Regions from separate parts of the Lysinibacillus sp. FSL K6-0102 genome, predicted to be linked through region 1. Evidence: riboswitches for the same ligand, from Rfam matches in the RefSeq annotation. Region 1 holds a riboswitch; each other region holds the start of a gene.
What was found. A riboswitch is a leader RNA that binds a small molecule or an ion and turns the genes downstream of it on or off. The one in region 1 is predicted to bind cobalamin.
Positions count from the first base shown of each region.

Region 2: another riboswitch for cobalamin. It lies ahead of NYE73_RS22475 (hypothetical protein); the one in region 1 lies ahead of NYE73_RS21725 (FecCD family ABC transporter permease).
Region 3: another riboswitch for cobalamin. It lies ahead of NYE73_RS12085 (ABC transporter substrate-binding protein); the one in region 1 lies ahead of NYE73_RS21725 (FecCD family ABC transporter permease).

Region 1 covers NZ_JBBOPH010000001.1:4,266,228-4,276,285, forward strand. Annotated here, with positions in the region: gene NYE73_RS21685 (S-layer homology domain-containing protein) at 1-1,579, opposite strand, end outside; gene NYE73_RS21690 (endonuclease Q family protein) at 1,689-2,855, opposite strand; gene NYE73_RS21695 (hypothetical protein) at 2,928-3,098, opposite strand; gene NYE73_RS21700 (TetR family transcriptional regulator) at 3,280-3,858, shown strand; gene NYE73_RS21705 (DMT family transporter) at 3,933-4,286, shown strand; gene NYE73_RS21710 (DMT family transporter) at 4,286-4,600, shown strand; gene dapF (diaminopimelate epimerase) at 4,682-5,539, opposite strand; gene NYE73_RS21720 (heme ABC transporter ATP-binding protein) at 5,592-6,383, opposite strand; gene NYE73_RS21725 (FecCD family ABC transporter permease) at 6,389-7,435, opposite strand; cobalamin riboswitch at 7,582-7,768, opposite strand; gene NYE73_RS21730 (biotin transporter BioY) at 7,922-8,518, shown strand; gene NYE73_RS21735 (YdhK family protein) at 8,622-9,191, shown strand; gene NYE73_RS21740 (response regulator transcription factor) at 9,234-9,935, opposite strand; gene NYE73_RS21745 (sensor histidine kinase) at 9,913-10,058, opposite strand, start outside.
Region 2 covers NZ_JBBOPH010000001.1:4,423,449-4,433,506, reverse strand. Annotated here, with positions in the region: gene NYE73_RS22495 (C40 family peptidase) at 1-389, shown strand, start outside; gene ytvI (sporulation integral membrane protein YtvI) at 551-1,609, opposite strand; gene NYE73_RS22485 (hypothetical protein) at 1,700-2,254, shown strand; gene NYE73_RS22480 (glutathione peroxidase) at 2,335-2,880, shown strand; cobalamin riboswitch at 3,005-3,202, shown strand; gene NYE73_RS22475 (hypothetical protein) at 3,361-3,918, shown strand; gene NYE73_RS22470 (ABC transporter substrate-binding protein) at 3,902-4,852, shown strand; gene NYE73_RS22465 (tyrosine-protein phosphatase) at 4,998-5,765, shown strand; gene NYE73_RS22460 (MATE family efflux transporter) at 5,900-7,267, shown strand; gene NYE73_RS22455 (putative RNA methyltransferase) at 7,270-8,103, shown strand; gene NYE73_RS22450 (lysophospholipid acyltransferase family protein) at 8,183-8,785, shown strand; gene NYE73_RS22445 (low molecular weight protein-tyrosine-phosphatase) at 8,846-9,307, shown strand; gene NYE73_RS22440 (YebC/PmpR family DNA-binding transcriptional regulator) at 9,509-10,058, shown strand, end outside.
Region 3 covers NZ_JBBOPH010000001.1:2,383,643-2,393,700, forward strand. Annotated here, with positions in the region: gene NYE73_RS12080 (elongation factor G) at 79-2,016, opposite strand; cobalamin riboswitch at 2,199-2,385, shown strand; gene NYE73_RS12085 (ABC transporter substrate-binding protein) at 2,549-3,541, shown strand; gene NYE73_RS12090 (precorrin-3B methylase) at 3,593-4,270, shown strand; gene NYE73_RS12095 (S9 family peptidase) at 4,342-6,333, shown strand; gene NYE73_RS12100 (class I SAM-dependent rRNA methyltransferase) at 6,509-7,705, opposite strand; gene NYE73_RS12105 (alpha/beta hydrolase) at 7,768-8,685, opposite strand; gene NYE73_RS12110 (dihydrofolate reductase) at 8,846-9,322, shown strand; gene trhA (PAQR family membrane homeostasis protein TrhA) at 9,366-10,001, opposite strand.

The DNA.
Region 1 (10,058 bases):
GACCTCTTGTTGTGACAGCCTCAGGTGAAAATTTCCCTCCATCCCCGGTCACGATTCCTAATTCATACAGCATTGTGATTGCACGTTTGGTTTCTGCATTATATGAAGCGACATCTACAAATGGCACATTGCCTTTTGCAATATACGGCTGATTAGATTGCTGTTCATAGGCGCGATGAATCATTAAAGCTAATTGAGCGCGTGTCACAGGGTGTCCAGGCTTAAATTTTCCATCTGTTCCTTTAATAAGACCATGTACATATGCTGCCGCAATTTCTGCCTGTGTTGCTGCATCATAATTTTCGATATCAGTAAATGGTGCTTTTTCTTCTGTAGTTAAGCCAAGGCTTCTTACAAGAATAGCTGCAGCTTGGGCACGTGTTACACTACTCTCAGGTCTAAATGTCCCATCAGTATAACCGTTCATTATACCTATATTTGCAGCTGTTTGAATATAATCTTTTGCCCAATGATTCTGTGTATCTGTAAAGCTAACTGTTCCTTGCGTAGTGAAAGTTACTGTAGGATTTTGAACACTTTCATTACCAGCAGCATCAATTGCTTTGATAGATACATTGTAGGTTGTATTTTCTATTAAATCTTTGAGCGTAATTGTAGTAGTGTCAGCATTTAATGTTGAAGTTAATTTTCCATTCACATAGACAAGGTAATTTGCTACGCCTACATTATCTGTCGCTTCTTGCCAGCTAACCTTAACAGTTGTACGATCTTTTACCTCTACTCCAATAGCCTGCGTGACATCCCATAAAGAGCTTGTTTTAATGATTGGTAAAAATGCTTCATTTGCTACTGCTAAATAACCAGCTTCACTTAAATGAATATTTTCAGGGTTTGGTAGATAGTTGGCAACATCCTTTGCAACAACATCATATGTAGGAACAAAAATAGCGCCCGCTTTTTCAGTAGTTGTTTTAATTGTTGCATTCAATGTAGCTAATAACAAATTAAATTGTTTTTGTAAGTTCTCACTATAGTATGGGAAGGAATTATAATAGCCCATTACATATACTTCAGCTTGTGGATTAATCTTTTTGATTTCAGATAGAATAGTAGCAATGTTCGATACAGCTTCTTTAGTAGCTTTTATGATAGCCACAGTGTCAATTCCCGTTGCTTGAGATTCTTTTAATATTGGCAATAGATCATTTGCCCCAGCTGTTAATGTGATGATTTCAGCTTCTTTAATAGAAGCCCGTAACTTTGCCTGTTCGTCTGTATAGCCAAAACCAGTCACTGTTTTTGCAACATCATTTTGTAGATCAGCTAAAACATTTTTAGTTGTGTAGCCTGACATAGCAAAGCCCTTATTAAAGGAAGTAAGGAAGCCGTCTTGCTGTAATGCCTGTGCAATAAAATCGGTATAGCCTAATCCAATTACACCTACTTCATTCATCCCATGTGCTAATGAATCACCAAGTGCCACATAATCGGTTTGTACAACCCAACTTGGTGCTATATGGTCACCCTGTCCTTCTTCTGCACTAGCTGCTACAGGTATAGCTAATTGCAAAGCCAATACACTTGAAGCTAAAAAACGAAATTTCTTTGATAATCGCATTTACTCTCTCCTCTACTTATAAAATAGTCGTTATTTTCACTATTTTACTAGAGGAACAATAAAAATAGGTTAAATTACAACAATCTTTTTGAAACATTTCATTTTTTATCTAATCAACCTGTATCTTTCCATAAATCCCACCACCACCAACTTCAATGGCTAATTGACCCGTTCTCGCTAAATCGATTAAATGGGCTAGTTTATGTGGCACAATTTGTTCAAGCTGGTCGATTGTTACACGATGCAAAATATTCATTTCTGTACCAAATGCTTCGATTAAATGTTCCATCATTTTAGGACCAATACCTGGAATGAAATCAAGTGGTATCTGATGAATATAAGGTGGTCTATTTCGTTTATTGGGAAAGTCTTCAGATAGCTCCTGTATACGGGTAGCTACTCCCTTTATAATTTGAGTACTCCCACATTCTGTACAAATGGTAGCCTCTTTACTTAGCTGTTGACTACATTTTGCACAAACTGTTTGATGATATTTGCCAAGCAAAGGGTTTAGGCCATAATTGGCTATTACCGCTCGTCCCTCTTGCTCATGCAGGGCCATTTTTAATTCTGTAAAATTCGCTTCTGCTAATCGTAACTTTTGATACTCTCGTGCTAATTTCCCAAGCGAATGTGCATCAGAATTGCTAACGAATGTATATGCTTGTAATTCTTTAATATGACTTACCATATTTGTATCAGAGCTTAAACCTAATTCAATACCATCAATAAGCTGCGGATCAAAGACTTCAGTTAAACTTCGACGAACCCCTTTGCCAAACAAGCTTTTAAATGGTGTAAATACATGTGCAGGAATAAAAATACCTCCCAATTCATGCACCTTTTGCTGCAAGGTCTGACCATCACAATAAATACGCTGTGAACTTAAATGGATATTCTTCATATGTTGTGACATCCATTCTGAGAACAGCTTCATGAGCTCTAGTGTAGGAAAGTAAGCAAGCACATGAATAGGACCCTGACAATGTTGATCATAAATTTCGATCTCTGATCCAGGAATTAAAGTTGTTTCCTGAAATCGCAGACCACCTTCTTTAAGTTCTTGCAGTTCTCCGTGTTCAATCATCCTCACCATTTCTTCGATTACTTCAGGTGAGTGACAGTCAATGATCCCAATGATGTCTAATCCCTTTCTTGCACTAGCCGTCTCTAAAATTCGTGCTAATGTTAACGTTTTACTGCCAGTAATTTTCACTGCCCTTCCACTAGAAGTACGTCCAATATGAATATGTAAATCAGCATAGAATTCATTCAATTCAAACACTCCTTTAAATACATTCTATAAAACGAAAATGCCTTACATTACTGCAAGGCATTTCTCACTTCATTATGATGGATGATTTGTAGTAGTGCTATTATTTGACTCAAAAGCGCCAGAACCGTGTGATGGTGTGGAGGAAGCATCATAGGCAACTAATGTTACACCAATCTTTTCTTCAAGCTCATTAATTTTTTCTAGTTGCTGCGGGTCTAATTGTGCAAACTTAATTTCTTTCATGGTCATCAATCCTTTCAATTATACAATTCCCCGAAATATAGAAAATATACTCCTTCGCATAATTGTGGAATTACAAACGAACATTGGATAATAAAAATGACTGATAATCAGTCATTTTTATTGACATTATTTTTCTTATTCTATAACATAATAATTAAGTAAGGCAAAAGTGAGGGATTGCATGTCAAAAGAAGAAAAAATTATTCAAGCTGCCATTGAGGTTTTTCGAGAAAAAGGTATAGAAAAAACAAAAGTTTCAGATATCGTTAAAGCTGCTGGGATCGCTCAAGGAACATTTTATCTTTATTTCCCATCACGCCTTTCTGTTATGCCTGCTATTGCAAAAAATATGGTAGAAAGAATTATTGCTACCTTAGATGAAGGTATTTCAAGTCATAAGCCCTTTGAACAGCAACTTGAAGAGGTTGTGGAAATGGTTTTCTTAATCACGAAAGATTATGGAGATATCGTTGCACTTATTTATGCAGGTATTGCGCAAACTGAGCATTTAAAAGAATGGGAAAATATATATGCACCCTATTATGACTGGATGAGTCATTTCTTATTATCTGGCCAGCAACAGGGAATGATACGTGATTCAATTGACCCAACACGTTCTGCTAAACTGATGATTGGTCTAATTGAATCTGCTGCTGAACAAATTTATTTATTTGATGATAGCAAGGACGAAACAATGAAATTGCTCAAGCTTGAGCTTATAGACTTCCTATCTCACGCACTTGGCCTACGTCACCCATAAAAGTGACGTTCTCTTTTACCTCGAAAATGACTGAATGTCAGTCATTGTATTACCTAATAGAAAGGATTTTATTGATGAAAAAAGAATGGATGTACGTCGTTTTAACAAGTTTATTTGAATTGCTTTGGGTATTTGGCTTTAACGTAGCAAGCTCATGGTGGCATTGGATAATTATTGTGACAATCATTGCTATAGATTTTCATTTCTTATCGAAGGCTTGTGAGAGCTTACCTACTGGTACAGTCTACGCTATTTTCGCTGGAGCAGGTGCAATCGGTACCACATTAATGGATATTTTCATTTTCGAAGGAGAATTTAATGCCATTAAAGGACTGTTCATGATTATTTTATTATTAGGTGTGATTGGTCTAAAATTAGCGGATAATTCCTCTAAAGAGCAGATGCAAACGAAAGGAGAGAATGTATAATGGGTTGGATACTTATTATCTTAGCTGCATTGTCTGAAATTATAGGTGTGGTTGGCTTACGCTTCTATAGTCAGCATAAAACATTACGAAACTTAATGTTATATATTGGTGGTTTTGGTGTGTCTTTTGCCCTTTTATATGCATCCTTCAACTATTTGCAGTTAAGCATTGCCTATGTTGTTTGGGTAGGAATTGGTACTGTTGGAGCTGTACTCGTAAATATCATTTTCTTTGGCGAATCTAAAAATCTATCACGTATTATCAGTATCATAGCAATTATCATAGGTGTAGCAGGCTTAAAAGCAGTATCTTAATGGCTTTACAATATAGGACGCCACTCTTAAATCGGAGGCGTCCTGTATTCATTTATTTAAAATGGCATGAAATGGGAGTAATTAAGATAAAAATTCATAAATACCATCCGCTATAAATTCTGCAGGTCCACGCATCCAGATATGGTCATTGTCAGCCCATCGAATGACTAAGTCACCGCCCCTAAGTTGGACTACTATCTCTTCTTCCTTCTGACAAAAACCATTTAATATAGCAGCCACTACCGCTGCACAAGCACCTGTCCCACATGCCTCTGTTATACCCGAACCTCGTTCCCAAACGCAGCATTTTAATGCCTTCTCATGAACAACCTCTACAAACTCAACATTGCAACGATAAGGAAATCTCATATCGTTTGCTATAATACCGCCTAATGTTCTTAATGGTGCTTGCTCGATCGCATTCACAAAAACTACGGTATTGGGATTGCCCAAAAACAAAGCTGTTACTAAAAGAGATTGTTGGGGTAAAGGAAATATTTCATTGATGACAAGCTCATTTGGGTTTCCTAACATCGGAATGTCTTTGCGCAATAAGAGAGGTTTGCCCATATCGACAATCACTTCTATTACACGATTGTCTTGCACCACTACCTGTGCCAGCATAATCCCGGATTTCGTTTCAATCGTAATTAGCTCTTGTCGTACAATATGACGTTCAAAAATATACTTAGCAACACAGCGAAGACCGTTACCACAATTTGTCCCCTCAGATCCATCTTTATTAAATACACGCATACCACAGTCAGCAATTTTAGAGGGTTGGATAATAATCAATCCATCTGAGCCAATACCAGTATGGATATTGGCCATTTTTTGAGCCAATTCACAAAAGATATCTTCCTTGTAATCATGTTGGAAAAGATCAAGGTAGATATAGCTGTTACCAATACCATGCATTTTCGTAAAGGCTATTTGCATACAGTCACTCCTTAAAGGATGTTTTATGTATCTAATAGAAGATGACACTTTTCTATATTTGGCTAAACCCCTTCGTGAACTGTTCAGGAACATATGTAAGATACGGCTTCCCTGTCATAGGATGTATTTGAATATCCGCAAAAACACCAAATACATCTTGCAGCACTGTTGGCGTAAGTACTTCCTCTGGTGTACCATGACAAACTATTCGCCCTTGCTGTAAAACGTAAATTTGATCGCAATACATAGCAGCAATATTCAAATCATGTAAAGCTGCTACTACGGTTAAATGCAAAGTCTGAATTAAATCCATAAGTTGAAGTTGATGTTGAATATCTAAATGATTCGTCGGCTCATCTAATATTAATATCTGTGCTTGTTGAGCGAGTGCCCTTGCAACCATGACACGTTTTTTCTCGCCACCAGAAAGCGAACTAAAGCTTCGTTTCTCTAAATGCGATATGCCCGTTTGTCTAAGAGCCTCTTTAACAATTTGAAAATCTTTCTCTTGATCAAGCTCTAACAGCTTTTTATGTGGGGTTCTTCCCATACTGACTAAATCATGCACAGTGAAATCAAATAATACGGGTGTCTCTTGGCTTACAACAGCCAAATTTTTCGCAATTGCTTTACTTGATTGCTTTAATATATCTTGCTCATTTAATACTACTGATCCACTTTCAGGTTTTAGGAGACGATACATATTTTTTAACAATGTTGATTTTCCGCTCCCATTAGGACCAATTAATCCAACAAATTGCTTTTCTTTTATTTGAATGCTTACATCATGCAGTATACGCTGATCGTAAATGGAGAATGATACTTGTTTCGCTTCTAATGTCATGGAAGTTAATCTCCTTCACCGAAAGAATAGTTGTTACGACGGAGAAGCCAAATGAAAAATGGTCCTCCACAAAAAGCTGTAATAATACCAATTGGCATTTCCTGAGGAGCAATAATAATTCGAGCAAAGGCATCTGCCCATACTAAGAATATTCCACCTATTAAAGCACTGATAGGTATTACGTATTTATAGTTTGAGCCCACAATTAAACGCACAATATGGGGAATAATCAATCCCACAAATCCTATAGAACCACTAACTGCGACAAGCACACCTGTTAATAGAGATACTAGTAGTATTAACTGAATACGGAATTGCTGAAGATTAACGCCTAATGTCACTGCCGCCTCTTCTCCTAGTAATAATAAATTTAAATTGCGATAGTGTAGCCACAGTAGCCCAAATACAACCAAGAATACGAAAGCTGGAATCACAATATTATTCCATTTGGCTCCAGCTAAACTACCTAGCATCCAAAACATAACAGCCTTTAAGGCCCCTTCTTGCTTTGACATCATTAAAATAAAGTTAGAGATAGCCGTTAAGATAAAGGACACAGCCATGCCTGCCAATAGCAAGCGGAAAATAGAGACACGTCCCCCAACACGTGATAAGAAAAAGACAAGTGCAATGGCAAGTAATGAACCAAGGAATGCGGATACTGAAAGAGCGTAAATACCTAAAAATGAAAAGGCTCCTAAAATAATCACAGAAGTAGCTCCGACAGCTGCCCCTGAAGAAATCCCTAGAATATACGGGTCTGCAATAGAATTACGTACTAGTGCCTGAATGGCTGCCCCTGCAATAGCTAACCCCGCTCCTACTATCGCAGCTAGCAAAACACGAGGTGCTCTTATTTGCCAGATGATGATTTCCTGAGAGCGACTCCAATCTTGCTCGATCGAATTTTGTATAAAAGGAATTTTAGAAAGAATAACTTTCCATACATATAACGGTGTAACTGAAACTGAGCCAACCATTACAGCAAAGGTCATTGAAACAATTAATACCATGAAAAGTACGAAGGAAAATAACATAAATTTTTTATTCATCTGTTTTAAACTCCTACTGAATATTGATGAATGAAGCAATAAAAAAAGGTATCCCATGCGAAAATGCGCATAGAAATACCCAAGATTAAACAAAGTCAGAAAAATATCCAGCTATTGTCCGTAATTGCTTGCATCCTCGTGGGCATTACAGGTATTACTAAATGGCAGGTCTCCTGGCTTCGATTCACTATCCTATAATTGCCTTCCCATTCTTAAACAGTGGCAAATCATATTATAGGATTCCTCGTTACAGTTGCGGGACAGCGTCGGACTTCCACCGACTTCCCTTTTAAGTGACATTCAAAATGTCACACCAATAGTATTTGAAGTTATAAAATTGTGACGGTTCTATCATACATTTTTATAGATAGATAGTCTACTTCAATTTAATTCAGCAATTGCGTTAACTTATATAAATAATAAGGTTTACACAAATACATTCGTTTTTTACACTAGCAGTAATAACTTATAAAACGAGGTGAAATCATGGCAACTGTTACACAACATAGTCACCATAAGTTAAGAACTGTTGACATTACCTACATTGGATTATTTACAACGTTAATGATGGTGGGTGCTAATATCACTTCCTTTGCACCTTTTATGGTAGTTGGTGGTGTACCCATTACGCTTCAAACCTTCTTTGCAATTTTAGCAGGGCTTATTCTTGGTAGTAGAAAAGGTGCGCTCGCCTGCACAATTTATATGTGCGTAGGATTGGCAGGAGCTCCTGTCTTTGCTCGTTTCGGGGGTGGAATTGGCCAAATTTTAAGCCCTACCTTTGGGTTTATTATTACATTTATATTTGCGGCATTTGTTGCGGGGTTAATCGTAGAACGAAGCGGAACAAAGAAAAGTTTTATCGTAGCTGCTTTGGTAGCAACGGCTATAAATTATTTGATAGGAACAAATTGGATGTTTTTTGCCTATAAGCTATGGGCAAGTGCGCCAGAGAATTTTTCATATAAGCTCGCTTGGCTTTGGATGATTCCTCCACTACCAAAAGATATTATTTTAGCTATTTTTGCTGGTATCTTCGCCCATAGATTACAAAAAACATTGAAGATCATGCCCATTCAATAGCATCTCTCCCCGCCAGACTAGAGAAATGTTTTTCATAGGTTATATCCATCGTTTCTGCACATTTATTTGCTACATTAGGAGCACATAGTGAGGAGGATATCATATGAAATTCAATAAAAGATGGTCAGTCGGACTATTATCAGTAGTCGCTCTAATTAGTTTATCGGCTTGTACAGAGGATCAAACAAAACCTGCGTCCACTTCTAATGAAGCTGCTGAAGAAATGGATCATTCTACAATGAACCATTCAAGTTCTGGCGAAGTACCAGTAACGTTAAAAAAAGCTGAAAATCCGAAATTTCCTATAGGAAGCACAGCCATTATTACAGATGGACATATGGAAGGTATGAAAGGGGCCGAAGCAACAATAGTAGGTGCCTATACTACAACTGCCTATGTTATTTCCTATGAGCCTACATCTGGTGGAAAGCGAATAGAAAAGCATAAGTGGGTAATTCATGAAGAATTAATTGACCCACAAGAAGCACCACTGGCTCCTGGAACAGAAGTAAAAACGGACGCAACACATATGGAAGGTATGGAAAATGCGACTGTCCTAATTGACGAGGCTGTGCAAACAACTGTATATATGGTTGATTATACTTCCACTACAAGTGGTGAAGCTGTAACAAATCATAAATGGGTAACAGAAGAAGAGCTTAGTCCAAAATAATAGAAAATAACCTCTACCTTCAATTCTGGTAGAGGTTATTTTCTAGCTTTTATGTTCCATTTGCTTTCTCTTTGCAGACTTATGCCATTTATAGCCGATGCCCCAAACGGTTTGCAAGTAATCATCCGACGGAAAACCACTTTTTCTTAATTTTTCTCGTAAATTACGTACATGTGAATCAATGGTACGATCTTCAATCGTTACATCATATCCCCAAACGGCATGTATAAGGTGTTCTCTAGAAAATGCTCTATTTTGATAATCTAAAAATAGGGCAAGCATGGCAAATTCCTTTGGTGTTAATGGAATTGCCTTATGCTGAAAATATACTTCAAAGGACTCTCTATCTAAACAAAGTCCTTCAAAGTTAATCACTTTTTCTTCAGATATCGTTCTTCTTAATACAGCATGTATGCGTGCTAACAATTCTTCCTCATCAAAAGGCTTTAAAACGTAGTCATCAGCACCAAGATTTAAACCTTTTACAATATCAGCGTGTTCTCCTTTTGCAGTAAGCATAATGATAGGAACATCCCAAAACTTCCTAATTTCCTGGCAAACCTGCCACCCATCCATCTCTGGCATCATAATATCCAAAAGAACTAAATCCACATGCTCTTCTTCTAAAAAATGCAATGCCTCTTGTATAGAAGACATTGCTCTACAATTAAATAGTGGTTCCAAATAAAGGGTTAATAAATCTAACATTCTTGGTTCATCATCAATGCATAAAATCGTTTTCATTCATTTCTACTCCTTTAAATGATAATTCAAAAGTAGTCCCTTTATTTATTTCACTTCTAACCTTTATTTCTCCCCCATGTGCTTGCACTAGCTCCTTGACAATAGCAAGCCCAAGTCCAGATC
Region 2 (10,058 bases), 160 kb from region 1:
AAAAAATTATTGTTGGTTCAGGAGCTGGCACTGTTTCTTCAGGAGATGCCATTTCAACAGCTAAACAATTCCTAGGACGTCCTTATGTTTGGGGTGGTAGCAACCCATCAACAGGTTTTGACTGTTCAGGTCTTGTACAATGGTCATATAAGCAAGCGGGTGTTTCTTTACCTCGTACAGCATCACAACAATATTTAGCAACACAACGCATTTCAGCAGGTGAAGCACGCGTTGGGGACTTAGTGTTCTTCAGCTATGGTTCAGGAGTAGCACACGTAGGTATTTATTTAGGTAATAACACAATGATCGACGCTCAAAACAATGGTGTCGTAATTGAATCACTTGATTGGTGGAATCAATACTTAGTAGGCTTTGGACGTATTCAATAGGCCTCACTAATATATAGACGGTTGAGATAAGAAAAAGGTCATCTTTGTAGAGAAAAATATACAAAGATGACCTTTTTTGTTTTTGGAATGCTATTCTTTCAAAGAAACAAGACGACTACTTCTATTCTTGAAAAGAGACTTTCCTGCATACTAAATTGATATTAAATTTTAAAATTTACTTTGATGACACCTGTCTCTTTCAAGGCAATAAAGAAAATAATAACGAATGGGCCGACAAGTAAACCGATAATACCAAATAACTGTAGACCTATGAACATGGAAATTAATGTTGGTAAAGTGGATAAACCGATATGGTCTCCCATTAATTTAGGCTCGACTACTCGACGAATAATAAGTAAAATAGCAGCTAAGATGAATAATTTTACAGCTATAGAGGTGTTTCCCATCAACAGGTGGTAAAGTCCCCATGGCGCTAGAATAATGATAGAGCCTAGGAATGGTACAATATCTATTAACCAGATAATAATCGTCATTGTTACTGCATATTTCGGTTGGATTAATAGCAGTCCAATGAGTGTGACGCCTCCAATAATAAAGCTTACAAATAAGTGAGCCTTCATATAGCCAAATGTTGCATCTTTTAAGCGATTTAAAATAATTTTTATCTTCTTTGCTGTATTGGGCTTTAAATATTTATAAGTGATTTGCTTTAACTTAGGCAAATCAAGCATAAATAGGAATAGCGCAATCATATAAACGAGAAGACTGATAAATAGGCTGGGTATCTCTGAAAAGAAGGCAGAAACTTTGCTATAATTAAAGAAGCTTAAAAAGGATTCTTCGACTTTCTTTATGAAATCCATAGTGGTTTTTTGAAGCGAAGCACTTACTTCAGGTGGAAAGTCTTCTGTGTATTTAGAAATATTTTCTTGCATATGAAGCCACATATCTGATAGCTTGGAAATATAATAGGGAGCTTGCTTAGATAGTAAAATTATTTGTGTCATTATTTGTGTAATAGAAAGATAACAAATAATAGATATAACAATAACACTCACTATGTAAATAAAAGCAACTGCTATTTTCCGTGACATTTTCCATTTCCGTTTAAAGAACATGACAATTGGTTCTAAGAAAAATGCACTAATCCCAGCAAGTATTAAAGGCATGGACACTGGGATAACAAAATAGGCAGCTAGAAGTAGTGATATTATCACAATCAACCGAAAAATCAATTTCCTAGCATTAAATTTATTCATAAACTCACCTTCTTTGCGAAAAAAATTAAGTTAAGTGTACCATAAATCAAATTTTATTACGTTCTGAAACAATAAAGGTAGGGATGAATTATGGAAAAAGAGATTTTGCAACTTTTTAGTAATCTAACAGAGCATGATCGCGATATTCAATATGAATCTTACGAGGAATTAATAAAAATTATGCAAGAACCCGTAGATTGGACATATGCAGTTTGGGAACAGCTAATAAAAGCTCTTACATACAATAATGGTTATTCTCGTGCACGTGCTGCACAAATTTTATGCGCTTTAGCTGCAAAAAGTGATCCAGAAGAAAGGGTCTTGGAGGATTTTTTAAAGATTTGGGCTGTGACTTACGATGAACAATCTGCTACGGCAAGGCATGCATTACAAGCAATTTGGAAAATTGGACAGGCGGGTCCAGTACAAAGAGATTTGGTTGTATCGTATCTAGCTAAAAGATTTCAAACATGTATAGATGAAAAACAGCCATCTCTTATTCGTCAGGATATTATAATGTCATTTAAAAAGTTATATGATCAAACAAATGACTCGAAATTATTAGATATTGCCCATCGTTTAATTAATGAAGAACAAGATGCTAAATATAAAAAGAAGTATAAGTCAGCCATCCGTTCAAAGTAGCGAGGTGGTGTTTTTTTGTGCAAATTCTTTGATGAACGATAGAATAGTCAACTATAATGAATGAAAAAAGGGGATTATGCATGAGCATTTATAATTATCTAGTTCGGAAGCCTAATGGCGAAATTTTATCGATGGAAACATATCGTGGAAAAACAATGTTAATTGTTAACACGGCAAACCAATGCCGATTTACATATCAATTTGAAGACTTACAGAAAATGTATGATAGATATGGAAAAGAGAATTTTGTAGTTCTTGGATTCCCTTGTGATCAATTTGGCCATCAAAATCCTGAAGATGGGGAGGAAACTAAGCATCTATGCAAGGTAAACTATGGGGTCACATTCCCGATTTTTGAGCTTGTACAGGTAAATGGAGAGGCTACCCATCCACTCTTTAATTATTTAAAGCATGAAGTGGATTACCGAGAGTTTGGGAAGGCAAGTATGCAGGAGAAAATGTTGGCAGAAGCAATTGTTCAACTTGCCCCAAGCTTTTTAGATGGTCGTAATATTCGCTGGAACTTTACAAAATTTCTAGTAGATGCTAATGGTAAGACCGTCGCACGCTTTGAACCAACAGATTCACAGCTCGATATTGAAAAAGCAATTGAAACACTATTATAGTAAATTTCTTAATAATGTAAAAATTTGTTAGGGTTTTCTCTTCAAGTAGAAATAATGCTATATTTTAAAACTGTGTACAGCTATTTTTTCTGAAGCATATATGATAAACTGCTTTACAAATGAAATATTCTTGCAGAATAAAGGTGCTAATTAGCATAATCGGGAATCCGGTGAAAAACCGGAGCTGTTTCCGCAACTGTAAGTGCAGCCATTATAAAGATTTACCACTGTCTCAAAGAAGATGGGAAGGTCCTTTATAACACATTCGTTTCATGTGACGAACTGTACAAGCCAGGAGACCGACCTTTATTTGAACGTATAAAAACTTCTCGGAAGCTAGGAGGATATACGGCAAATACATAGGCTTTGTCCAGTTTGATGGCTCATTATGTTATTTTTGTCGTTCCTTTGCAAAAAGGAGCGACTTTTTTATGCCTTTCAAATAAGAATTTTTCATTATAGAAAATAGGGGGGAAGCAAGTGAAAAAAGATGCCCGTTATTCTTGTTATCCATTTATGCGTGAGAAAGCTTCAACGGTCGATTTTGAAATTCGAACAGATAGTCTGACAACACATCTAGGAGTTGCATTAGCTGCGGTAAAAAAAGAGGATGTTCAAGTTGTTGCTGAGGATTTATTGCTTATGTTACCTATGGCTTATCATGTGAATGGCTCAGTACGTGGGAAATTAGCAGTAACTGAAGAGGATTTATCTTGGTTAAGTGAACGTTATGATTTTTACGTTCGCCATGTGAAGGAAGAGATTCAAAGTTTTGTTTTACCTCAAGGAACAGAGGCTGCTGCAGCCTTACATCTTTGTCGCAGTGAGGCAAAAAAATCATATCGTACTTTACACAAAGTATCAGAAGAACGAGAGGTTCCAGCTATTCTTTTCGATTACCTTGGTTTATTAGCTAATGTATGTTTTGTCATGGCTGTTTTTATGAATCAGCAAGCTGGAATAGCGGAAATACCGTTTATTAGTAAATCCTACCCAATGAAAAAGAAAAAGGAGAATAACAATGAAAAAAGTATTTAATTTCCAATGGCTATCAGTGCTCTTACTTGCACTGGTATTAGCAGGCTGTGGCACTGCTGAAGATACAAAAAATAAAGATGCTTCGCAAGATACACAACAAGCAGAGAAAACAAGCTATAAAGTGACAGATGACCGTGGAGTGGAAATAGAGTTTAAAGAAGTACCAAAAACAGTTGTATCTTTACAACCAAGTAATACTGAAATTTTGTTTGCTTTAGGTGTTGGCGATAAAATTGTAGGAGCAACTGAGTACGATACTTACCCAGAGGAAGCACAAAAAATTGAACGTGTCTCTGATACTATGAACTTTAACAGTGAAAGAATTATAGCGTTAAAGCCAGATGTTGTCATTGCTTATACAATAGGTGATAAGGATGCCCTAAAGCCGCTTGAGGACGCAGGAATTAAAGTGTTTGTTATTCAATCTGCGACTACTTTCGACGATGTTTATGGAGATATCGAACAAATTGCTGCTGTGATGGATGTTCCTGATAAAGGAAATAAATTAAACGAAGAGATTAAAGCGAAAATTGCTGAAGTACAAACGAAGGTGAAGGATGTAAAAACGCCGAAAAATGTTTATTTAGAGGTTAGCCCTAAGCCAGACATATATACAGCAGGCTCTAGCACTTTCCAGCAAGAAATATTAGATGCAGCTAATGTTAATAATGTTTTTTCTGACTTGAATAGCTGGGCAAAAGTGAATGAGGAAGATGTTATTGCGAAAAATCCAGATGTTATTTTAACAACAGTAAACTATACAGAAGATCCAATAGGAGAAATTCTTGGACGAGATGGTTGGAATACTGTGAAAGCTATTCAAAACAAAGCGGTATTGTCCATTGATACAGATATCTCTAATCGACCTGGTCCGCGTATTGGTGAAGCTGTAGAATTAGTAGCGAAGGCTGTGTACCCAGAGTTATTTAAATAAGAAATGTTTCCATGCTAGCTGTCAGCCATTCAGCTAGCATTTTTTATGTGGTTTAAATTATTACCTAGCGTGAAAATTGGAATTAATGTAGTTTGTTCTTTAAAATAAAAGTAAGTATGCTTGATAATCTTAGGAGGTGTAGTGATTGGAGCAATTAGAGACAAAGGTAATTCCATTTGAAGCAGTCTATAATTTCCGAGACATGGGTGGATATAAAACAAAAGATGGGCGTAGGGTAAAGAACGGTTTATTTTACCGCTCAGCTGCCCTTGGAAAAATGACACTGGCGGATAAAGAGCTATTTGAAACGTTAGGGATTAAAACCATTTTTGATTATCGCGATAACAATGAGGCGTATCATAATCCTAACCCAGTGTTCTCGCATGCTCAATATATACAAATCCCAGCGAAGGGTAATCATGGTTTTGAAATGCCAACCAATGCTGGTGGTAGAGATTTCTATAAAGTGGTAAGCCCTGAGATGTTTCGGGATTTTTATGCACAAATGCCTTTTAACAATCTTTCATTTAAAGAGTTAATGCAAACGATTCAAAATCCTAATAATCTAGGTCTTGTACATCATTGCGCAGTTGGTAAGGACCGAACGGGTATTGGAGGAGCACTTATTTTACTAGCTTTAGATGTACCTGAGGAGACTATCATGGAGGATTATTTAGATACTAATATACATTTACGTCCAATGGTAGAACGAATGGCTCAGGCTATTCAGCATCAGTATAATGAGCAAGAACTACAGCAATTTTATGCATTAATGTCCGCCCGTGAAGACTATTTACAAGCAGCATTGGATGCGATGGATCGTCGCTATGGTTCTAAGACTGGGTTTTTAGAGCAGGAATTTGGCCTAACAATTGAAAAACGAGAGCAATTACAATCTTATTGCTTAATTTAAAAATGAGCCCTTTCACACGATGTGAAAGGGATTTTTTATGTGGAAGCGCTGTCTTCCTATAAATCTCTTTACAGTCTGAATATTTGTGATAAGATACAATAGATTTTTAAGAAAAAATAGGAGAAGTGAAAGTATTGGCAGACACAATTAAAGAGACAAATAAGTTAAGTCTATTCCATTTAACATGGCCAATCTTCTTAGAAGTTTTTCTATTTATGTTGATGGGACTAGCCGATACTTTTATGCTCAGTGCTTTATCAGATAATGCTGTATCAGGAGTAGGTGCAGCCAATCAATATATCCATATTGCCATCTTGATTCTGGAGGTAGTGGGCAATGGTGCATCTATTGTTGTTTCTCAGTATTTAGGCTCCAAACGCTTTTTTGAAGCGGCCAAGATCTCGGCGTTAGCGGTCACGATGAATTTGGTCGTTGGGCTTTTAATGAGTATTTTATTTTTCTTCTTTGCGAGACATTTAATGACAATGATGAACTTGCAGGGAGAAGTACTCCACTATGCACAAAGTTACTTAGCCATCATTGGGAGTTTTATTTTCCTACAGGCTATTATTAATGCACTCGCTGCAATTATTCGTGTACATGGTTGGACAAAACAAACTATGTACGTTTCGCTTGGCATGAACGTCTTACATGTTGTGCTAAACTACGGCCTTATTTTTGGGAATTTAGGTTTACCAGAGCTTGGTGTGAAAGGAGCGGCTATTTCCTCTGTCATTAGTCGCGGATTAGCCGTCCTAGTATTTTTCTGGTTGCTGTATCAGGTAATGGAAGTGCGCGTAAAGTTACAATATTATTTTGAGTATTCAAAGGAATATGTGAGAAAAATACTAAACATTGGTTTACCATCTGCGTTTGAACAGGTACTTTATCAATTTTGCCAAATCATCTTTTTATATTATGCGACTTACTTAGGAGCAGAAACACTAGCAGCACGACAATATGCTATGAATATTTCGATGTTTACGTATTTATTTGCAATTGCCATTGGTACAGGAACAGCCATTATTATTGGTCGTCATGTAGGTGCAGGAGAAAAAGATGAGGCGTATCATCAGCTATGGAAAAGTGTTCGTGCAGCATTTGCTTTTACGATTATTATGGTCGCAGTCGTTACGCTATTCCGTAAGCCACTTATGCAGGTATTTACTGATAATCCAGAAGTTATTAAGATTGGGGCATCCGTGTTAGCATTAAGTATTTTGCTAGAGACTGGTCGCACAATGAATATCGTTGTCATTAACTCTTTACGCGCTTCTGGGGATGCTAGATTCCCTGTGAAAATTGGTTTTCTATCAATGGTTTGCATGAGCCTGCCGCTTGGCTATTTATTTGTCTTTGTATTGGATTGGGGCTTGGTCGGAATTTGGCTAGCCATTTCAGCAGATGAATGGGTGCGGGCAATTATCGTATACTTTAGATGGAAAAGTCGTAAATGGGAGCGTTATGCTCTTGTATCACCGAACGACAAAAAGGAGGCATAGAAATGGGCGCATTATCGAAACGTGCTATCGGGGCGGCATTAATGGATCAACATATCACCCTTTTTGCTTGTCCAATCTGTCAGCAATCAATGTATGTCTATGAGCAGGGGAGATTGGTTTGTACTTCTAACCATTCCTTTGATATTGCGAAACAAGGCTATGTCAATATGCTGACACATAACGCCGCTTCTAAATATAGTAAGAGCCTTTTTGAATCCCGCAAGGCTGTTATTGATAGTGGGATTTATGATGCTGTAGAAGCCCGAATCGGTGAGCTTATAAGCTCTGCAAAAACGGTGCTCGATACTGGTTGTGGAGAGGGCTCACATTTAGCTCGCATTATGAATGATAGAGATCATGGTATTGGCGTTGGAATTGACATAGCGAAGGAGGGCATTTTGGCTGCAGCACGTCATTATCCTCAACAAATTTGGTGTGTAGGGGATTTAGCTAAAAGTCCATTTGCTCAAGCGAGTTTCGATGCCATTTTAAATATACTATCACCAGCAAATTATGAGGAGTTTAAACGACTTCTTAAACCGAATGGCTATCTTGTGAAGGTTGTACCACAAAGTGGTTATTTGCGGGAACTGCGAGCTCAATTATATGCAGATTCAAACAGGGAAACTTACTCTAATGAACAAATTGTAGCTCGTTTTCAAGATAGTTTTCGTGAGGTAAACGTAGAACGTGTAACTTATACTTTACCGCTTTCAGAAGAGCTAGTACCCGCGCTATTAGAGATGACACCAATGGGTTGGCATAAAGCAGAACAAACAGCCGTTGAACTAAATGAAATCACGATTGATGTGGATCTATTAGTAGGGAAGGTTTAAGTTGGTCACCTGCAATTGCAGTATACTGGTCTTTTCGATTACAATGGGAATAACTATTGAATAAGGTAGGAATGTAACAGTGTATAAACTAGCAGCAAATGTTGTCAAAGTAATATTAAAATTAATGGGTTCAAAGGCTCGTGTATACGGAGAAGAAAACTTGCCGAAAGAGGGTGGGTTTATTATAGCTTGCACACATACTGGCTATGTGGATATTTTAAACCTTGGTGTAGCCATGTACCCTCGTGAAATTCACTTTATGGCGAAGAAGCAATTATTTGAAATGAAAGGGCTTGGCTGGCTTGTTAAGCATTTAAATGCTTTTCCGGTAGACCGTGATAATCCTGGACCAAGCGTGATTAAAATTCCTTCGCAGTTATTGAAGGAAGGTAAAATTGTAGGGATTTTCCCCTCTGGGACACGTAGTGCAGAAGGAACAGATTTAAAACAAGGGGCTATTACCATTGCACAGTTGGCAAAGGCGCAAATTGTTCCAGCTGCTTATGTTGGTGCACGTAATGTGGGTGATGTAATGAAGCGAGGCAAAGGCTATTTAATTTATGGTGAGCCTTTTTATGTAACAGGCAAGGGTAAAGAAGGTCGTGAGCAGTTTACTCAACACCTTGAGCATGAATTAGTTGCTCTAACAGAAGAACTACAGAAACGTATTCCCGTAAAATAAAAGCAAACGGCACTCAGAATCAAATTGATTTTGAGTGCTTTGTTGTAGGAGGAAAATAAAATGATTCGAGTACTTTTCGTATGTTTAGGTAATATCTGTCGCTCACCCATGGCTGAGGCGGTCATGCGCGACATGGTGAAGAAAGAGCATTTAGAAGATAAAATTGAAGTGGATTCCGCTGCTACTAGCTCATGGCATATTGGCGAACCTCCACATAGAGGTACACAGGATAAGCTTAGGGAATATGGTATTTCTACAATAGATATGCAAGGTCGACAATTACAAAAGTCTGATTTTGAAAAGTTTGCTTATATTATTGGAATGGATGAAAGCAATATTCGTAATATCCGCACAATACTAGGCAATCCAAACTCGCCAAAGATTTTTCGTTTTTTAGATTTAACAGCGCATCGTAAGGATGTCCCGGATCCTTATTATACAGGTGATTTTCAGGAAACCTATGAATTGGTGCAAGAAGGCTGTCGGGCATTGCTAGCAAAAATTAAACAAGAGCTGTTGTAAGATGGCGCTAAAATCGTAAATTTTAACAGCCATTTTTTTAGAAAAATGCTACCTTAAACATTGGTATATCTAGCTTTGTAAGCATCATTGTGTTATTATTTGCAGAGTAAAGATACGATAAGTATTTAATTACCATTTACAGATATACAACTGTGTATCTATTATTTTTATAAATTTATCTTTTGAAAGAGAGTGGAAACAATGGGTCGTAAGTGGAACAATATTAAAGAAAAGAAAGCGTCTAAAGATCAAAGCACAAGCCGTATTAATGCAAAATTTGGGCGAGAAATTTATGTGGCAGCTAAATCAGGCGAACCAGATCCAGAGTCAAACCGTGCACTTAAAGTAGTGCTTGAACGCGCAAAAACATACAGTGTTCCAAAACATATTATAGAAAAAGCCATTGATAAAGCAAAAGGTGGCGGTGATGAAAGCTTTGATGAATTACGTTATGAAGGCTTTGGACCAGCCGGCACAATGATTATCGTGGATGCTTTAACAAACAATGTAAATCGTACAGCATCAGATGTACGTGCAGCATTTGGTAAAAATAACGGCAATATGGGTGTCAGTGGATCTGTAGCTTATATGTTCGATTCAACAGCAGTTATTGGCTTAGAAGGTAAAACTGCTGATGAAGTACTAGAGATTTTAATGGAAGCTGATATTGATGCTCGCGATATTCTAGAAGAGGAAGAAGCGGTAATTATTTATGCAGAGCCAGACCAATTCTTTGCGACACAAGAAGCAT
Region 3 (10,058 bases), 1.9 Mb from region 1:
ATGGCAGGGTAGAGATATATTTATGCCCAAGAAAGAAATACCCGCGGAAATACCCGAAGCGAGCAGGCTCATCCCATCCTACAGGCAATGCATGGCTGCCTGTGCTTCTTGCCATGGAACCGAATATCCTTTGCCCTTAGCACAAAAGATACTAGAGGAACTATACTCAGGGTCGGCATTTTTATCGTAGCCAATCTGTGCAATCACATCCTCTGTATTATGGCACACATCATAGCCATCAAATTGGAGTGTGAGTGCACCTTTCCCATTTGTATAGGCGGCAAAGGTTGTGCTGTAGCTCATTAAAGTGGCAACAGGTGCACGACCTGTTAGGATAACATCCGTTTCGGATAAAATCGGGTCATCGAACGTGCCTGCTGCTTGCTGAATATCAGTCATCATACGACCGATAAAGTCGTTTGAAGCTTTCATTTTAAAGCGATAATAGGGTTCAAGTAGAACATTTTGTGCCTGCTCCAGCCCCTGACGCAGGGCACGGAAACTGGCTTCACGGAAATCTCCCCCCGATGTATGTTCATTGTGCCCGCGACCTGTTAGAAGTGTAAAATGAATATCTGTTACAGGGAAGCCTGTCAGTAGCCCATGATGGTCACGCTCAAACAGATGCTTTTCAACAAGGCGCTGATTGCCTACAGATAAATGATCGGCATGACAGGCATTGGTGAAGGTATTACCTGTTCCACGTGGATTTGGCTCCATTAATAAATGAACTTCTGCATAATGCTTGAGGGGCTCGAAATGACCATAGCCCGTTACGGTCGTCGCAATGGTTTCCATGTATAAAATTTGCGGCTCACCAAAGGAGACAGCTAATGAAAAACGCGTCATTAATACCTCTGTCAGGACCTCCAATTGAATGGCACCCATAATATGCACATGGATTTCCTGAAATTTTTCCTGCCAGACCACACGCAAGGACGGCTCTTCTGCTTCGAGTAAACGGAAAATCTGTAGCACTTCCTTGATATGCTGATCACCCTCATATTGAACCTTTGCCTGTAAGGTTGGGACAAGCTCATAGGGCTGTGATAGCATCGTTGTACCGATTCGATCCCCAATGTTTGCCTGGCTCAGTCCTTTGACAGCGAAAATTTCTCCTGCCTCTACCTGTTGAACGGTCTCAAAGCGACTGCCGTTATAAAGGCGAATTTCGGTCACTTTTTCTGTTACTTCGTCAAATGAAAATTCATCTCGTACATGCAACGAGCCCTTGGTTGCCTTCATAAAGGTTAAACGCTGGTGCCCATCATGACGAATCTTAAAAACCTCGCCCTCAAACGGGGCATCCTTGTCAAAATGGGAAGCCGTTAACAGCGGGAGCTGGTCAAGAAATTCCTGAATGCCCTCATCCTTTAAGGCCGAGCCAGCAAAGCAAGGGAAGGCACCTTCATTTTTAATCATTTCCTTTAATTGAGCAAGACACTGTTCATGCTCCAATGACTCATTTAGAAAGGCATCAAGCAATTTTTCGTCGCGCTCCGCCAGCCATTCCATAATATTATTTGATACATAGTCTGCTCGCAGTGGCTCATCGATGAACAATACATGCTGAGAGCAATCTTTGCGAAGCTGTCTGATGACAGCCTCCATATTGGCACCCTCACGATCCATTTTATTGATAAAGAAGAAGGTAGGGACATGGTATTGACGTAAAAGTTGCCACACTGTTTCTGTATGGCCCTGTATCCCTTCGACAGCGCTAATGATAATAATGGCATAATCCATCACACGAATGGCACGCTCCATCTCAGGGGAGAAATCGACATGCCCTGGCGTATCAATCAATGTGTATGTATCATCGCCAATATTCATGCGCCCTTGCTCGGCAAATATCGTAATGCCCCGTCTGCGCTCTAGCTCATGATGATCAAGAAAGGTATCCTGATGATCAACACGCCCCCGTGCTTGAATACTATTTGTATGAAAAAGCACTTGCTCAGAGAAGGTCGTTTTTCCTGCATCCACGTGCGCAAGTACACCGATCGTTTTGTACATAAGAAATCCTCGTTTCTATAGAATGCTATCTTTTTATTGTAACAGAATACTAGCTTCTATATTTCTTGTAAAATAGTTCGTCTTTATGTCGAAATAGTGCTAATATAATGATGATTATACTTTTAGTGTCATACTACTGATTGCGCGATAAATTTTCTTCTGCTAGTCTATCAATAGTATTGACCATTATAGAACGTATTGGTGCAAATGGCATTTGTCATTTGCTTAAAAGGGAAATCGGTGCAATTCCGATGCTGTCCCGCAACTGTAAATGGGGAGTCTATACAGCATGCCACTGTAGTGAAACTATGGGAAGGCGTATAGATGATGAACCTAAGCCAGGATACCTGCCAGTATGTATTTTTTGACTAAGAACCACGAGGATGGGGATAGTGATGAAGGTAATGATACCGTTATTTCACTATGCTACTCTCTTGGCGACAAGAGGGTTTTTTTATGCCCTTCCAACTACCTTAGTAGTAAAGAAGTCTCTGATTTCTTTCTATATTTTAACAGCAAAGGAGAAAAGGACATGAAGAAATGGAAAAGTATATGGCTGATGATGATCATTGCCTTGGTCGCTGTTTTAGGGGCTTGTAACGCAAAGGACAAAACGGAATCAGCTGCACAAGGTGAAAAGGTTGAGCCATCTGAGGCGGCAGCAGAAGTAACCATTAAAAATAATGACACAACTCAAACATATACGGAAGCACCAACAAAAGCGATTAGCTTAAATCAACATGTGACAGAAATTATGTTAGCACTTGGTTTAGAGGATTCTATGGTAGGGACAGCTTACTTAGATGATAAAATCTATGAACCACTGCAAGAGGCATACGATAAGGTCCCTGTTCTTTCCGATCAATACCCAACGAAGGAGCAAGTCATCGATGCCGAGGCAGATTTCCTATATGCTGGCTGGAAAAGTGGCTTTGGCGAAAAGGGTGTAGGCACACCAGAAGAGCTTGAAGAATTAGGCATCCATACGTATTTACATACGGCTTCCAACATGACAAAGCCAACCATAGAGGATATTTTCACTGATATTCGCAATATCGCAAAGATTTTCCGTATTGAGGATCGTGGCGAAGCTTTAATTGAGCAAATGACGAAAGATGTAGAGGCAGTACAAGCTAAATTACCAAAAGATAGCGAAAAATTACGTGTTCTTGTGTTTGATAGCGGTGAAAAGGATGTATTTACAGCTGGTCAAAACTTTATGAATGAGCTTGTGACAATCGCGGGTGGACAAAATATCTTTGGTGATGTGGAATCAGGCTGGACAACTGTGTCGAAGGAAGATGCAGTAGACCGCAACCCAGAGGTAGTTGTCGTGATTGATTACGGTGAAACAACGGCAGACCAAAAGATCCAATTCTTAAAAAATGATCCAGCCTTAAAGGAGATGGAAGCGGTCAAAAATGAGCGCTTTGTCATCCTGCCACTTTCAGCAGCGTCTGAAGGGGTTCGTGCGGCAGAGGCCATTGAAATTTTAGCAAAGGGCTTCTATCCTGAAAACTTTTAATCCATTCGAGCTAGCGTTTTGCTAGCTCCTTTTTTATAAGGAGCGATAAAAATGAACGCATTTCAAAAAAATGTACCAGATCAAACATTTGAAACACTGAACCGTCATGGTGAGTTTACCCGTCTAGCCGTTAGCCCTGGCATTATTAATAAGCATTATACTCCTGCACAATTCCAAAAGATAGCCGAAATTGCTGGCGAAAAGGGGGCGATAAAATATTCTGCTTCCTATAGTATACTCGTATCCATACCAACGTGCGATGCCACAGAAGCGGTGCAAGCCTTACAGGAAGCAGGTCTTTATGTTGCTCCCTCTGGTTCAATCATAGCCATGAAGGCCTGCGATTTTTGTGATGGGGAGAAAATGGAGGCTGCTCCGATAACCGAACAGCTCTATCATGCCATAGAGGGGATGAAGGTACCTGCAAGAGTGCGTGTCAATATTAATGGCTGTGCATCAGCTTGCTACAATGCAGTCTATGATGATATTGGACTCGTTTACCAACAAGAAAGCTTTGATGTCTATTTAGGGGCAGTACCGATGGGAGCAAAGGCACAGGCTGGCACGTTATTCGCTAAGAGGGTAGACGTCACACAAATTGAAGATTTTTTACTGCACCTGATAAACCTTTATAAGGAGCATGCTCGCCCAAATGAGCCCTTTTATAAATTTTATCGCAGAACAAAGTCAGCAGAATATTGGGAACTAGTAAAAAATTCAATTAAATAGCAGGAATATTACTTAGGGTGTCGAAGTATTGTAATAAGGCACAGAAAATTACAATACAAAGGAGCAAGAACATGACATCGAAACAAGGGATTCAACCAGAAGATCTTTATCACTTAAAATCAGTAGCAGATCCACAGCTTTCACCAGATGGGACAGAGGTAGTTTATGTAGAGACTCGTATGGACGAGAAGAAAAATGACTATATATCGAATTTGTTTTACATAAACTTGAAGGACAAAACACCACAGCAATGGACATTTGGTGAAGATAGAACGACGAGTTCCCCTGTTTGGTCACCAGATGGCAGTCAAATTGCATTTTTGTCAACGAGAACAGGTAAGTCGCAAATTTATGTTCTTTCGAGAGCAGGTGGAGAGGCAAAACAGGTGACACATTGTAAAAATGGAGCGACCTCCCCTGTCTGGTCACCATGTGGCAAGAAAATTGCTTTTTCAGTCGTGCTAGGGAAAGATGAAACCATCCTAGATAAAGCGGAGGATGAGAAGAAAAAGGATAAAGAACTAAAGCCACTAGAAATCGAGAAAATGAAACACAAATCGGATGCTGGTGGATTTATTGATATGGAGCAGTTTACCCATATTGCCATTGTCAATGTGGCATCAGGAGAGCTAGAACAAGTGACAGAAGGCAAAGAGTACTGCCATCTGGGTACTTGGTCGCCAGATGGCAAATACCTTACGTACTTAGCAGATAAAGCGGAGGATTTAGATTTCTCATTTAATGTGGATATCTATTTATTGGAGTTAGAATCTAAGCAGAGTCACAAGCTAACAGAAGGTTCGGGTGCTTATTACCAAACAGCTTGGTCTCCGAATAGTCGCTATCTTTCTTTTGTAGGTGGAGAACGTGAATTTGAAAATGCCACACAAGCAAAGCTTTGGATTTATGACATGGAGCAAAAACTACTAAACTGTGTAACAAGTGAATTTGATGCGCCTGTTGGTGATTATGTCATCGGTGATTTCCTGCAAGGTGTAGCGTCACCACGTGTGCAATGGATGAATGATAATCATAGCTTCTACTTCCAAGTCACAGATCACGGCAATGCGGCGATTTATTACGGAAATGTAGATGGCGAAATTTACCCAGCTATCCATGATGATCAATATGTCTATGGCTTCTCACTTGATGCGCAAAATGATCAGGCTATTGCGGCTATTAGCACAACGACCAATCCAGGCGATCTGTTTTATGTGAACCTAAAAACAGGTGACAAAGAACAGTTGACGTCCATTAATGAAGATTTTTTAAAAACCAAAACATTAGCTGTTCCCGAGAGTATCGAATTTGAAGGTGCAGAAGGCTGGAAGGTCAATGGCTGGATTATGAGGCCAGTTGGCTATGAAGCAGGGAAGAAATATCCTCTCATTCTTGAAATCCATGGTGGTCCGCATGCAATGTATGGCAATACCTACTTTAATGAATTCCAAATCCTTGCTGCACAAGGCTTTGCAGTGCTTTATACTAATCCGCGTGGTAGTCATGGCTATGGCCAAAAATTTGTGGATGCAGTACGTGGCGATTATGGTGGTAATGATTATGCAGACTTAATGGCAGCGGTAGACTACGCTCTGGAGCACTATGATTTTATTGATCAAGATCGTCTAGGTGTAACTGGTGGAAGCTACGGTGGTTTTATGACCAACTGGATTGTGGGCCATACAAATCGCTTTAAAGCAGCTGTGACGCAGCGCTCCATTTCGAACTGGATTAGCTTTGCTGGTGTCAGTGATATCGGCTATTACTTTACAGACTGGCAAATTCAAGCAGGACTCGATGATATAGAGAAGCTATGGCATCATTCGCCACTGAAGTATGTAGACAAAGTGGAGACACCATTATTGATTTTACATGGTGAAAAAGACTATCGTTGTCCAATTGAGCAGGCAGAGCAATTGTTTATCGCCTTAAAATATCGTAAAAAACAAACAAAGTTCGTGCGTTTCCCTGAGGCGAATCATGAACTTTCAAGAAGTGGAAAGCCTACATTACGAATTAATCGACTTGAATATATCCGTGATTGGTTTGTGAAATATCTATAATCGGGTGGCCTAAGAAGAGAACAGTCTTCTTAGGCTACTTTTAATAGAAAGGCTCTGTTTGTTTATAACGTTTCAATCTTTTGGAGTCTTTATTGTAGAGATACCGAACCTCCTTAGGTAGAATCAACTTTTCCTTACATAAAAAGAATCACACCTTGGTGTGATTCTCGATTGGTTAGTCGATTTTCTGGATGAACACGACCTTCAGATAATTAAATTCAGGGTATTCACGTGGTACACGGAAATCCTTCGGTAAACCGTATTCCTCGACAATTTTATAGCGTGTACGAGTCTCTTTAAATGCTTGGTCAATAAAGCCTTTGAACTTTTTCATGCCAAAGCTGGCATTATTTGTGGAAGCCACGATGATGCCGTTTTTAGCGGTAATGGCAATCGTGTCCTTTAGTAATTTAGGGTAGTCCTTTGCCGTTGAAAAGGTCATTTGCTTCGTACGTGCAAAGCTAGGTGGGTCTAAAACGACAAGGTCAAACTGTAAAGCATGGCGTTGTGCATATTTAAAATAATGGAAGACATCCATGACTTTTATATCCTGTGCCTCATAATCAATATGATTGACACTAAATTGCTCAATCGTTTTGGCTAGACTGCGCTTTGCCACATCTACACTCGTTGTCTTGATGGCTCCTCCTAGAGCGGCTGCCACAGAAAATGCTCCTGTATAGGAAAATGTATTCAGCATGTCTGTATTGTTGGCATAACGCTCACGAATAGCCAATCGTACCTCACGTTGATCGAGGAAAATCCCTGTCATGGCGCCATCGTTTAAATGCACCGCATAGGTCATACCATTTTCCTTCACCATGATAGGAAATTCTCCTGGCGTGCCCATTACAAAATCATCTTGCTCGATATATTGTCCTTTGCTATCAAAGCGTTTTTTCTCATAAATCGCTTGGTAGTCTACTGTCTCAGCAAGCGCCTCATACACCACTTCTTTAAATGAGTAAATGCCCTCACTATACCAGCTTACCATGTAGTAGCTGTTAAAAAAATCAATCGTAAGACCGCCGATGCCATCTCCTTCACCATTAAACACACGAAAGGCTGTTGTGTTTTCATTGCTAAAAAATGCAGCACGATTGTCGATGGCTTTTTTGAATTTTTTTATAAAAAAAGCTTTATCAATTGTTTCATTCGTATCGGTCGTTAGCACCCAGCCAATCCCTTTGTTTTGGATGCCGTAGTAACCTGTTCCAATAAAACGGTTATGATGATCCATGAGCCTGAGGAGTGTTCCTTGCTCAGCAGGTAAACGTCGTGCATCAACCGCATCCTTTGAAATAAGTGGGAAGCCTTTTTTTAATTGATCAGAAAAGGGCTGTTGTATTTGTAGAGCTATTGTTTGTGTCATAGTGTCATCCTTTAAAAAACGTTTTGCTCTATTATCGCACTGTTTGCGCGGGATAGCCAAACTTATTTCAGGAATTGCGCAATTTTTGTCACGGTTTCAATCGTTGCTTCTTCAAAATAGTTCATTTTACTGAAATAACTATGGATTAAACCTGGCATTGTAATATGTTCCACTACCACACCAGCAGCCTTTAACTTTTGTGCATAGCTTAGACCCTCATCAAAGAGAACATCTGCCTCTGCAGCTATAATGAATGTTTTCGGCATGTTACGGACTTCCTCTAGCTGAAGAGGGGACACAAGTGGATTTGTGAAGTTTGCTTCCTCTGTATAGTGATGAGAGAACCACTGCATGGCTTGTGTATCTAAGCCGTAATCTTCACCATATGCCAGATAAGATACTGTTGAAAAATCGACATTTGTGACAGGATAGATGAGTGTTTGAGCGTGTAACGATGGTCCCTCGAGTGCAGTAGCTAAGTATGCAACTACAGTAGCCAAATTTCCGCCAGCACTGTCCCCAGCAACTGATAATCGACTTGCATCGCCACCTAAGGCTTCCATATGATCGTGCACCCATACTAAGCTATCGTAGGCATCATGTAAGGGTGTTGGGAAAGGATATTCAGGTGCTAAGCGGTAATCCACTGATACCACAATCGCCTGTGCCTGGTCTGCTAATAACTGGCAGCCTGCATCGACAGATTCTAGATTGCCATAGACCCAGCCTCCACCATGATAATAAACAATAACAGGTAATGTTTTACCGAGAACGGGCGTATAAAGCCGAACTGTAATTTGTTCGCCATCTCGCACTGTAATTTTGTGATCCTCAATGGATGCTAGCTTCGGTTTGTGTGCAGATTGCCATTGTGTAACCGTCCGCATGGCTCTCGCTTCCTGCGGTGAAACTTTGTAATAAGGTGTACCAGTACGCTGAGCTTCTAGATATTGAACAGCTTCTTTTCTTAAAGTTATCATCTTCATCATTCCTTTATTGAGAGGTTTGTTATTCCTATTATAAACTATTCATATAATTTTACTAGGATTTAGGTGTAACAAATGTTTATTTATTTAAAAATAGGTGAAATAAGCGCATTATGTTTATAATAAAAGGGACGAAAGTATTTGGAGGGACAGTATGATTTCTTTAATTGTGGCACATGATGACAATCACGTCATCGGATATAACAATGGGATGCCTTGGCATTTACCTGGGGATCTGCAGTATTTTAAACAAAAAACAATGGGCAAGCCTATGATTATGGGACGTAAAACATTTGAATCCATTGGTCGACCACTTCCAGGGCGACGCAACATCGTCATTACACGTGACGAAAACTATCAGGCAGAAGGCATTGAAATTGTGACTAGCTTGGAAGGTGCTTTAGCGCTAGCTGGAGATGTACCTGAGGTGATGATTATTGGCGGCGAGCAAATTTTCCGTTTAGTGATGGAGATGGCTGATCGCTTGTATATCACAAAAATTAATCATGCCTTTCAGGGAGACACCTATTTCCCGAGCTATGAGCAAGATTTTGTTCAAGTCTCTTCAGAGGAGCCTGAAACAGCACCAGAAGGTTATACATTCCAATATCAAATTTTTGAACGTAAATAATCGAAAAAGCAATCGCTCCCTTCACAATGAGCGATTGCTTTTATTATAGATAAAAATAAACACACGCATACATGGAGGCACAGCCAGCTAGCACAAAGAGATGCCAGATTGCATGGTTAAAGGGCAGAGAGCGCCATGCATAAAAGATGGCTCCAATCGTATAGAATAGCCCACCTGCTAGCAGTAAAGCAAAGCCATGTAAACCTAAATACAGATAAACGGGCTTAATGGCAAATATAATTAACCAGCCCATGCCAATATAAAAAATTAATGAAAGTACTTCAAAGCGATTAATAAAGAAACATTTAAACAATACACCAAGCACAGCCAATGACCAAATAATACATAGTAGCGTCAATCCAAGGGAACCACCAACGGCAATTAATAAAAACGGCGTATAGGTGCCGGCAATTAAAATATAAATGGACGAATGGTCCAAAATAGCGAAAAAGTGTTTATATTTTTCTGGCATACTGTGTAGTAATGTAGACATTAAAAACAGAATGATGACAGACGCACCGAAAATGCTGAAGGTTGTAATATGTAGGGCATTTCCTGTTTGTACGGCTGCTAACAGTAGAACAACCAGTGCTGGAATACTAGCAATGAAACCAATACCGTGTGTTATGGCATTCCACAGCTCTTCCCTCCATGATTTATAGTCAAATGAATCAACCATTTGAAACACTCCTTTCGTTCATACATTTACTATACCCCAATAATTTATAGATGAACA